2 regions of the Amycolatopsis ponsaeliensis genome follow, and region 2 is predicted to be linked to the other one. Evidence: riboswitches for the same ligand, from Rfam matches in the RefSeq annotation. Region 2 holds a riboswitch; the other holds the start of a gene.
The links. A riboswitch is a leader RNA that binds a small molecule or an ion and turns the genes downstream of it on or off. The one in region 2 is predicted to bind glycine.
Positions count from the first base shown of each region.

Region 1: linked by a shared signal. The riboswitch ahead of gcvP (aminomethyl-transferring glycine dehydrogenase) and the one ahead of gcvP (aminomethyl-transferring glycine dehydrogenase) in region 2 are both predicted to bind glycine.

Region 1 is NZ_JAPZLD010000099.1:5,206-9,617, reverse strand. Features, by position in the region: gene gcvP (aminomethyl-transferring glycine dehydrogenase) at 1-2,271, opposite strand, end outside; glycine riboswitch at 2,452-2,550, opposite strand; gene QQ657_RS55830 (MerR family transcriptional regulator) at 2,593-3,171, opposite strand; gene QQ657_RS55825 (TetR/AcrR family transcriptional regulator) at 3,449-4,081, shown strand; gene trxA (thioredoxin) at 4,078-4,407, opposite strand.
Region 2 is NZ_JAPZLD010000012.1:167,216-171,627, forward strand. Features, by position in the region: gene gcvP (aminomethyl-transferring glycine dehydrogenase) at 1-1,796, opposite strand, end outside; glycine riboswitch at 1,937-2,030, opposite strand; gene QQ657_RS19935 (helix-turn-helix domain-containing protein) at 2,181-3,479, opposite strand; gene QQ657_RS19940 (hypothetical protein) at 3,552-3,758, shown strand; gene QQ657_RS19945 (3-oxoacyl-ACP reductase) at 3,755-4,412, opposite strand, start outside.

The DNA.
Region 1 (4,412 bases), on a different contig from region 2:
CCACGGCGCCGCGCTGACCGGCCCGACGCCGGTCGCCGGACCGGCCGCCGGCTGCAGCGGGTGGTTCGGCAGGAACGGCGCCAGGTGCGCGCGGACGCCGATCGGGCCGACGCCGGGTCCGCCGCCGCCGTGCGGGATGCAGAACGTCTTGTGCAGGTTGAGGTGCGAGACGTCGGCGCCGAACCGGCCGTACTGCGCCACGCCGATGAGCGCGTTCAGGTTGGCGCCGTCGACGTACACCTGCCCGCCCGCGTCGTGCACCAGCGCGCACACCTCGCCGACGGTGTCCTCGTACACCCCGTGCGTGGACGGGTAGGTGATCATGATCGCGGCCAGGTCGGCGCGATGGTCGTCCACAGTGGACCGCAAGTGCGCGAGGTCGATGTTGCCGTCGCCGTCGCAGCGGACGACGACCACCCGCATGCCGGCCATCACGGCGCTCGCCGCGTTCGTGCCGTGGGCGCTCGCCGGGATCAGGCAGACGTCGCGCTCGCCTTCGCCGCGTGAACGGTGGTAGGCGCGGATGGCCAGCAGCCCGGCGAACTCGCCCTGGCTGCCCGCGTTGGGTTGCAGGGAAACCGTGTCGTAGCCGGTGATCCGCGCGAGCCACGCGCCGAGGTCGGCGACCACTTCCAGCAGTCCGGCGGCGTCCTCGGCGGGCGCGAACGGGTGCAGCCCGGCGAACTCCGGCCAGGTGACCGGCTCCATTTCGGCGGTGGCGTTGAGCTTCATGGTGCACGAGCCGAGCGGGATCATGCTGCGGTCGAGCGCGACGTCCTTGTCCGCCAGCTGCCGCAGGTAGCGCAGCAGCGCGGTTTCCGAGCGGTGGGCGTGGAACACCGGGTGGGTGAGGAACGCGCTGGTGCGCCGCAGCGGCGCCGGGAGCGCGTCCGCCGTGTCCGCGTCGAGACCATCCACATCGGACACCGAGACGCCGAACGCCTTCCACACCAGGGAAAGCCGCTCCCGGGTGGTCGTCTCGTCGCAGGCGACGCCGACGTGGTCGTCGTCGACGAGCCGCAGGTTCACGCCGAGGTCGCGAGCCGCCGCGACGACGGCCGCCGCCCGGCCGGGCACCGCCGCGGTGACGGTGTCGAAGAACTCGCCGTGCCCGACGTCGACGCCGCCTTCGGCGAGGCCGGCGGCGAGCACGGTGGCCATCCGGTGGGCGCGCAGCGCGATCCCACGCAGGCCCTCGGGCCCGTGGTACACCGCGTACATCGAGGCCATCACCGCGAGCAGGACCTGCGCGGTGCAGATGTTCGAGGTCGCCTTCTCGCGGCGGATGTGCTGTTCCCGCGTCTGGAGGGCGAGCCGGTACGCGGGTGCGCCGTCCGCGTCCTTCGAGACGCCGACCAGGCGTCCCGGCAGCTGCCGCTCCAGGCCCTTCCGGACCGCGAGGTAGGCCGCGTGCGGGCCGCCGAAGCCGAGCGGGACGCCGAACCGCTGCGTGGACCCGACGGCGACGTCGGCACCGAGCTCTCCCGGCGGCCGCAGCAGGGTCAGGGCGAGCGGGTCCGCGGCGACGATCACGGCGGCGCCGTGCTTCTTGGCCTCGGAGATCGTCAGGTCGAGCTCGTGCACCGCGCCCGACGCGCCCGGGTAGGACAGCAGGACCCCGAAGAAGTCCCCGCCGAGGCCGAGGCCGGTCAGGCCCTGGGAGAGGTCTTCGACGACGAGTTCGATGCCGAGGGGTTCGGCGCGGGTCCGGAGGACGGCGAGGGTCTGCGGCAGGGTGTCCCGGTCGACGACGAACCGATTGGACGCGGCCTTCCCGGCGCGCCGCACGAGCGTCATGGCTTCGGCGGCCGCGGTGGCTTCGTCGAGCATCGACGCGTTGGCGACGGGCAGCCCGGTGAGGTCGGCGACCATGGTCTGGAAGTTGAGCAGCGCTTCGAGCCGGCCTTGCGAGATCTCAGGCTGGTAAGGCGTGTAGGCGGTGTACCAGGCGGGGTTCTCGAGGACGTTGCGCCGGATCACGGGCGGCGTGACGGTGTCGTGGTAGCCGAGCCCGATCATCTGCGCCATGGGCCGGTTGCGGGCGGCGAGCGCCCGGAGTTCGGCGAGGGCCTGGGCTTCGGTGGCAGCCGGGGGCAGTTCGAGCGGCCCGGCGGAGGCGCGCAGAGACTCGGGAACAGCACGCTCGGAGAGCTCGTCGAGAGAAGCGACGCCGATGACGTCGAGGATGCGGCGGAGTTCGTCCGGCCCGGGCCCGATGTGCCGGTCAGCGAAAGGGATGCCCTGCTCCAGGCAGGCGAGTGACGGCTCCACGATGGCCTCCTGCGGACGGGCGGTGCCGGACTCGGACAGCATCCTCGAAAAACGCTGTCCGAGCCTCCCCACTCTGTCTGTGCCCGAGGGCGCCTGAGAGTTTCGCCCGAGGTTGAGCCGGGCTTGCACCGTCGGCGGGGCCATCAGGCTGTGTCCTGACGACCCGCTTTCCAGAGGCGTCTCGTCCGCGCGGTCCGGGGTGCCTGAGAGGTTCCGGGGAGGACTTGCTCCTTCGGCGCCGAGCTCAAGGTGTGGCTCGGACTCTCCCGCGCGGATTCGTCGACCGCACGGGGAACCTTACTCGCATCCCCGCAGCGATGATCACCCGGTCTTGCGTGCGTTGCGGCGCTGGGTCAGCTCGTCCGGCTGGTGCGTCTCGACGATGCCGCCGTCGGCGCGTTCGGCCTGGAACTCGTGGATGGTGCCGCTGATCTCCTGCATGGCGCCGCTGACCGCGATGCCGAAGACACCTTGGCCGCCCTGGAGCAGATCGACGATCTCCTCCGGCGAGGTGCACTCGTAGACCGTGGTGCCGTCGGAGAAGAGCGTCACGCGCGCGAGGTCGCGGACTCCTCGGACGCGCAGGTGGTCGACGGCGACCCGGATGTTCTGGAGGGAGACCCCGGTGTCCAGCAGCCGCTTGACGACCTTGAGGACCAGGATGTCCTTGAACGAGTACAGCCGCTGCGAGCCGGAGCCGTGCGCCGTGCGGATGCTGGGTGCGACCAGCTTCGTCCGGGCCCAGTAGTCGAGCTGGCGGTAGGTGATCCCGGCGATCTGGCACGCGGCCGGGCCGCGGTAGCCCACCAGCTCGTCCGGCAGCGAATCGTCGGGGAACAGTTCACCCTGTTCGCCGGCCGCGACCTGAACAGGCTGCTTCTCGGAACCAGCCTCGACCACGCAAGCCTCCCCTCGCCCGACCTGACGGCCGGCGAATGACAGCCGGACGGTCCCAGGAGCGGGACCCGCCGGAGATCAATCGCCACGATCCGGCCCCAGACCGTGAATCACATCGTGGCGATTTACCTCCTTCGACGGTAAGCGCCCGGGGTACCCCGGTCAACGCGACGCGCGGCAAGCCTCAACGGTCGGATGAGCCTTTGAGCCGTTCGCCGTACCCCGGACGCGGTGGTTCAAACCTCTTGACGTCTTTTACTCAGCCAAGTAACTTTTATTCATGCAAGTAAACACCGACCTCCTGGCCGAGATGGGGCTCAGCGCCGCCGAGGCGGCCCGCCGCGCCCAGATCATCGGCGCGACCATCGGCGTCATCGCCGACCTCGGCTACCGGAAAGCCACGTTCGCCAAGATCAAGGACCGCGCGGGGCTCAGCAGCACGCGGATGATCTCGTACCACTTCACGAACAAGGCCGGCCTGATGCAGTCCGTGCTGAGCACGGTCGTCGAGACGAAGAACGAGTTCCTGAAGGAACGCACCGGCGGCGGGGTCGACCCGGCGGACCGGCCCGGCTACCTGCGGGCCCACATCGAGACGTCGATCGCGTTCCTGCGCGCGTACCCGGAGTGCGTCCGGGTGCTGACGGAGATGGCGGCCAACGCCGACGACGCCGAGGGCTGGGTGATGACGAAGATCCTCGTCGACGACATGCGGGTGCACGGACTGGCCCGCCAGCTCAAGCAAGGTCAGGCAGAGGGGTTGTTCGGCGCCTTCACGCCGGAGGTGATGGCGATGTCCATCGCGCAGGCCATCGACGGGGTGGCCGCGGCCTACGCGGCCGACCCGGCGCTGGATCTCGAGCAGTACGGACGGGAAGTCGCCGACACCTTCGTCAAGGCGACCGCTCCCTAGAGGGCCTGGTCGAGGCGCTCCTCGATCCGCGCCTTCGGGTAGGCGCCGACGATCGTCGTCACCGGCTCGCCGCCCGAGAAGAGCATCATCGTGGGCAGCGACATGACCTGGTACGACCGGGTCGTCTCCGGGTTCTCGTCGGCGTTGACCTTCCGCACGGCGAGCTTCCCGGCCCGCTCGGTGGCCAGCTGCGCCAGCACCGGGCCGACCATCCGGCAGGGCCCGCACCAGGTGGCCCAGAACTCGACCAGCACCGGGACGTCACTGCCGAGGACCTCGGCGGCGAACGTGGCGTCGGTGACGTCGGAAACGGCGACAGCGGTCATGACGG
Region 2 (4,412 bases):
CCGGCGAGCACCGCGGACGCGGCGTTGGTGCCGTGCGCGGACGACGGGATCAGGCAGACGTCGCGAGCGTCGTCGCCGTTCGCGCGGTGGTAGGCGCGGATCGCGAGGAGCCCGGCCAGCTCGCCCTGGCTGCCCGCGTTCGGCTGCAGCGACACCTTGTCGTAGCCGGTGACCTCGGCCAGCCAGTCCGCGAGCTGCCCCACGAGCGTGTGGTAACCCTCGGCGTCTTCGGCTGGCGCGAAGGGGTGGATGCCGGCGAACTCGCGCCAGCTGATCGGCTCCATCTCGCTGGTGGCGTTGAGCTTCATCGTGCAGGAGCCGAGCGGGATCATGCCGCGGTCGAGCGCGTAGTCCTGGTCGGACAGGCGGCGCAGGTAGCGCAGCATCGCCGTCTCGGAGCGGTGGCTGCCGAAGACCTCGTGGCCCATGAAGCCGCTCTCGCGGGCCAGGCCGTTCGGCAGGGCGACGCCGTCTTCGACGTCCGCCTCGACGCCGAACGCACGCAGGACCTTCGTGGTGATCGCCGGGGTGCTGACCTCGTCGAAGGCGACCCGCACGTGGTCGGCGTCGATGTGGCCGAGGTTGATCCCGGCCTCGCGGGCGGCCGCGTGGACCTCGGCGGCCTGGCCGGGGACGCGCGCGACGACCGTGTCGAAGAAGGACTCGTGCACGACCTCGACACCGGTCTTCCGGAGAGCCTCCGCGAAGCCCGCGGCCAGGCCGTGGACGCGCTGGGCGATCCGCTTGAGGCCGTCCGGGCCGTGGTAGACCGCGTACATCGCGGCCAGCACGGCCGGGAGGACCTGCGCGGTGCAGATGTTGGACGTCGCCTTCTCGCGGCGGATGTGCTGCTCACGGGTCTGCAGCGCCAGCCGGTAGGCGGAGTTGCCGTCGGCGTCGACCGAGACGCCGACCAGGCGCCCGGGCAGCGAGCGCTCGAGGCCGGAGCGGACGGACATGTACCCGGCGTGCGGGCCGCCGTAGCCGAGCGGGACGCCGAAGCGCTGCGTCGAGCCGGCGGCGACGTCGGCACCGAACTCGCCGGGGGCGGTGATCAGCGTCAGGGCGAGGAGGTCGGCGGCGACGGTGAACAGCGCGCCCGCGGCCTTCGCCGACTCGGAAATCGCGTGGTAGAAGCCGCGTCCGCGCAGCACGCCGGACGCGCCGGGGTACTGGGCGACGACGCCGAAGAAGTCGTCCGGGAGGCCGGTGAGCAGGTCACGGACCTCGACCTCGATGCCGAGGGCCTCGACGCGGGTCCGCACGACGGCGATGGTCTGCGGCAGGCACTCGGCGTCCAGCACGACCTTGTTCGACTTGGACTTCGACGCGCGGCGCATCAGCGTGACGGCCTCGGCGACGGCGGTCGACTCGTCCAGCAGGGACGCGTTCGCGGTGGCCAGGCCGGTCAGGTCGGCGACCATCGTCTGGAAGTTGAGCAGCGCTTCGAGCCGGCCCTGGGAGATTTCCGGCTGGTAGGGCGTGTACGCCGTGTACCAAGCGGGGTTCTCGAGGACGTTGCGGCGGATCACGCCGGGGGTGACGGTGTCGGAGTAGCCCAGGCCGATCATCTGCGTCATCGGGCGGTTGCGCGCGGCGAGAGCGCGCAGCTCCGCGGTGGCTTCCTCTTCGGACGCGGCGGGCGGGAGCCGCAGGTCACGGGTGGCGCGGATGGCGCTCGGGACGGCGGCGCCGACGAGGGCGTCCAGGCTTCCGTAACCGCACTCGGCGAGCATTTTCGCGCGCTCGGCCTCGGACGGGCCGATGTGGCGGGCGTCGAACTGCGTAGAGGTGATCGGGAGCTCCTCGGGCCGGGCACCGGGCACAACGGTGCGCTGGGAACTCCCCCTCTGTCATGGCACCTGAGAGTTTCACCGTGTCAGACACGGCTTTCACCTTGGGTGAGGCGCGGGTGCGCCTGCTTTCCAGAGTGGCCTCGCACGAAGCGGTAGCGGATACCTGAGAGATTCCGGGGAGTTTGCTCCTTCGGTGCCCCACTGACTTCGTGAGGGCTCTCCCGCCTCGGCTCGACGGCCCGATCTGCAGTTGTGGCGGCTACGGTACCTGCCGCCTTCGAGATCCGTCTACTTCACACGGGCAACGCCACATCAGGCTCCGAACGCCGGCCCCGGAGGTCTTGAATGAGTCATTCAGGTCTTCGGAGGTCCTGAATGACTCATTCAAGACGTCCCGGCGACCCGGCGAACCACCTGACCGGCCAGCGCGGGCGGCCGCCGGACCCGGCCGGACGGCAGGACCAGCCGTTTCAGCGGCCCGCCCAGCGGCACCGGCGGGTGGCCGGCCCCCAGCAGCACCTGCTCGACGATCTGCTCGGCGTACCACGCCACCGCGTCGTTGAGCCGGTCCAGCGAGGGACGGTCGCCGTCGAAGACGTCCTCGTCGTCGAGCGTCACCTCGTAGTACGCGCAGCCCGGCGGGATCCCGGCCTCGACGGCGGCTTCGATCGCGCGTGCCCCCTCTTCGGGGTCCGCGAACCCGGCTTCGAGCAGCGGCTCGCGATAAATACGCGCTGCCCGCCCGCGCATGCGGGGGCCGTAGCGGACGACGACCGGAAGCCGTCCGGTCAGGTCGGGCACGGCCAGGCCGTGCAGCAGCATGATCGGCGGCACCGAGTGCACCAGCCGCGGCGCGGGCTCGGCCAGCTCGCGGGCGGTGATCCGGACGCGGTCGGCCATCGCGTCCGGGAGGCCGAAGTAGCGGAAGTCGACGTTGCCGAACCCGAGGCCGTCGGCGACCAGCGACGCCAGCAGCTCGCCGTACCCCCAGATCGGCGACAGCACCACGACCGGCGGCGCGGCGACGACCGGCGACGGCACGGGCGGGCGCGTCGCCTCCTGCTCGGGCACCTGGATCACCAGCCGCGGCGGCTCGTGCCAGTCGTGCACCTCGGCGACCCGCCAGTAGAGCCCGAGCGGCCGCCACAGCTCGCCGAGGACGTCGTGCTCGAGGATCCGGCGCACCTCGGCGTCGTCGTGGGGGAAGTCCCGGGGCGCCACGACGCCGACGTAGTGGTGGTAGGTGACGCGGACCTCGTCGCCGCGGGTCGCCGAGCGGATCCGCATCTCCCAGTCGACCGGCGACGCGGCGATCAGGTTGGCCACCTGCGTGCCGGGCGAGGAGTACACGAGCGCCGTGGCCTGCCGGAGGAACTGCCCGGCCTGGTCGATGCCCTCCCGCAGCGCCTTCGCGGCTTGGGCCACGTGCACCGGGCTGGCGAGGCTCTCGGGCAGCACGCCGGCGACGCGCAGCAGCTCGGCCTCCCCGAGCCCGGTGACCTCGGCGAGCTGCGCCCAGTGGTCGAAGACGGTCACCTTCGGCGCGTGCCGGTGCTCGATCCAGCTGCGCAGCGTCGACGTGGGGACGCCGATGCGTCTCGCGGCCTCGTCCAGGGAGAGCCCGCGCGAGCGGATCCCGGTCCGGACCGCTTCCGCCCACTCGTCGGCGCGCCAGTGCGTCACCTCACAAAGCTAACGAAACCCGCTAGCTTTGCGCAGGGACGAATCGCCCACCCGGCATCGACGCTGGTCACCATGACCACCACCGTGATCGCCCTCATCCTGATCGTCGGCACGCTGACCTTCGCCGCCGGCGCCTTCCTCGCCGCCGAGGTCGCCACCCGCATCCTGCGGCGGCGCGAACGTCAGATCTCCGAAGAGCGCAAGACCCTCAACGCGGCCTGGAAGTACCTGCGGGAGGTGTACGGCGTGCGGAAACCCGGGGAGAAGACGCGCCGCTAGAGCGGGGTGACGTACGCGCCGGAGATGCCGCCGTCGACCAGGAACTGGGACGCCGTGATGAAGCTGGCGTCGTCGCTGGCCAGGAAGGCCACCGCCGCCGCGATCTCCTCGGGCTCGGCGAACCGGCCGACCGGCACGTGCACCAGCCGCCGCGCCGCGCGTTCCGGGTCCTTCGCGAACAGCTCCTTGAGCAGCGGCGTGTTCACCGGCCCCGGGCACAGCGCGTTGACGCGGATGTTCTCCCGCGCGAACTGGATGCCCAGCTCACGGCTCATCGCCAGCACCCCGCCCTTCGACGCGGTGTAGGAGATCTGCGACGTCGCCGCGCCCATCACCGCGACGAACGACGCCGTGTTGATGATGGAACCGCGACCTTGGCGCTGCATGTGCGGCAGGACGGCCTTGCAGCAGTGGAACACCGACGTCAGGTTGACGCGCTGGACCCGCTCCCACGCCTCGATGCCGGTGGTCAGGATGGAGTCGTCCTCCGGCGGGGAGATGCCCGCGTTGTTGAACGCGACGTCGACCGAGCCGAACTGCTCGACCGTGCTGTGGAACAGGTTCTCGACCTGCTCGGCGTCGGTGACGTCGGTCTGGATGAACGCGCCGCCGACCTCGTCCGCGGCCGCCTTGCCCACGGCCGGCGTCAGGTCC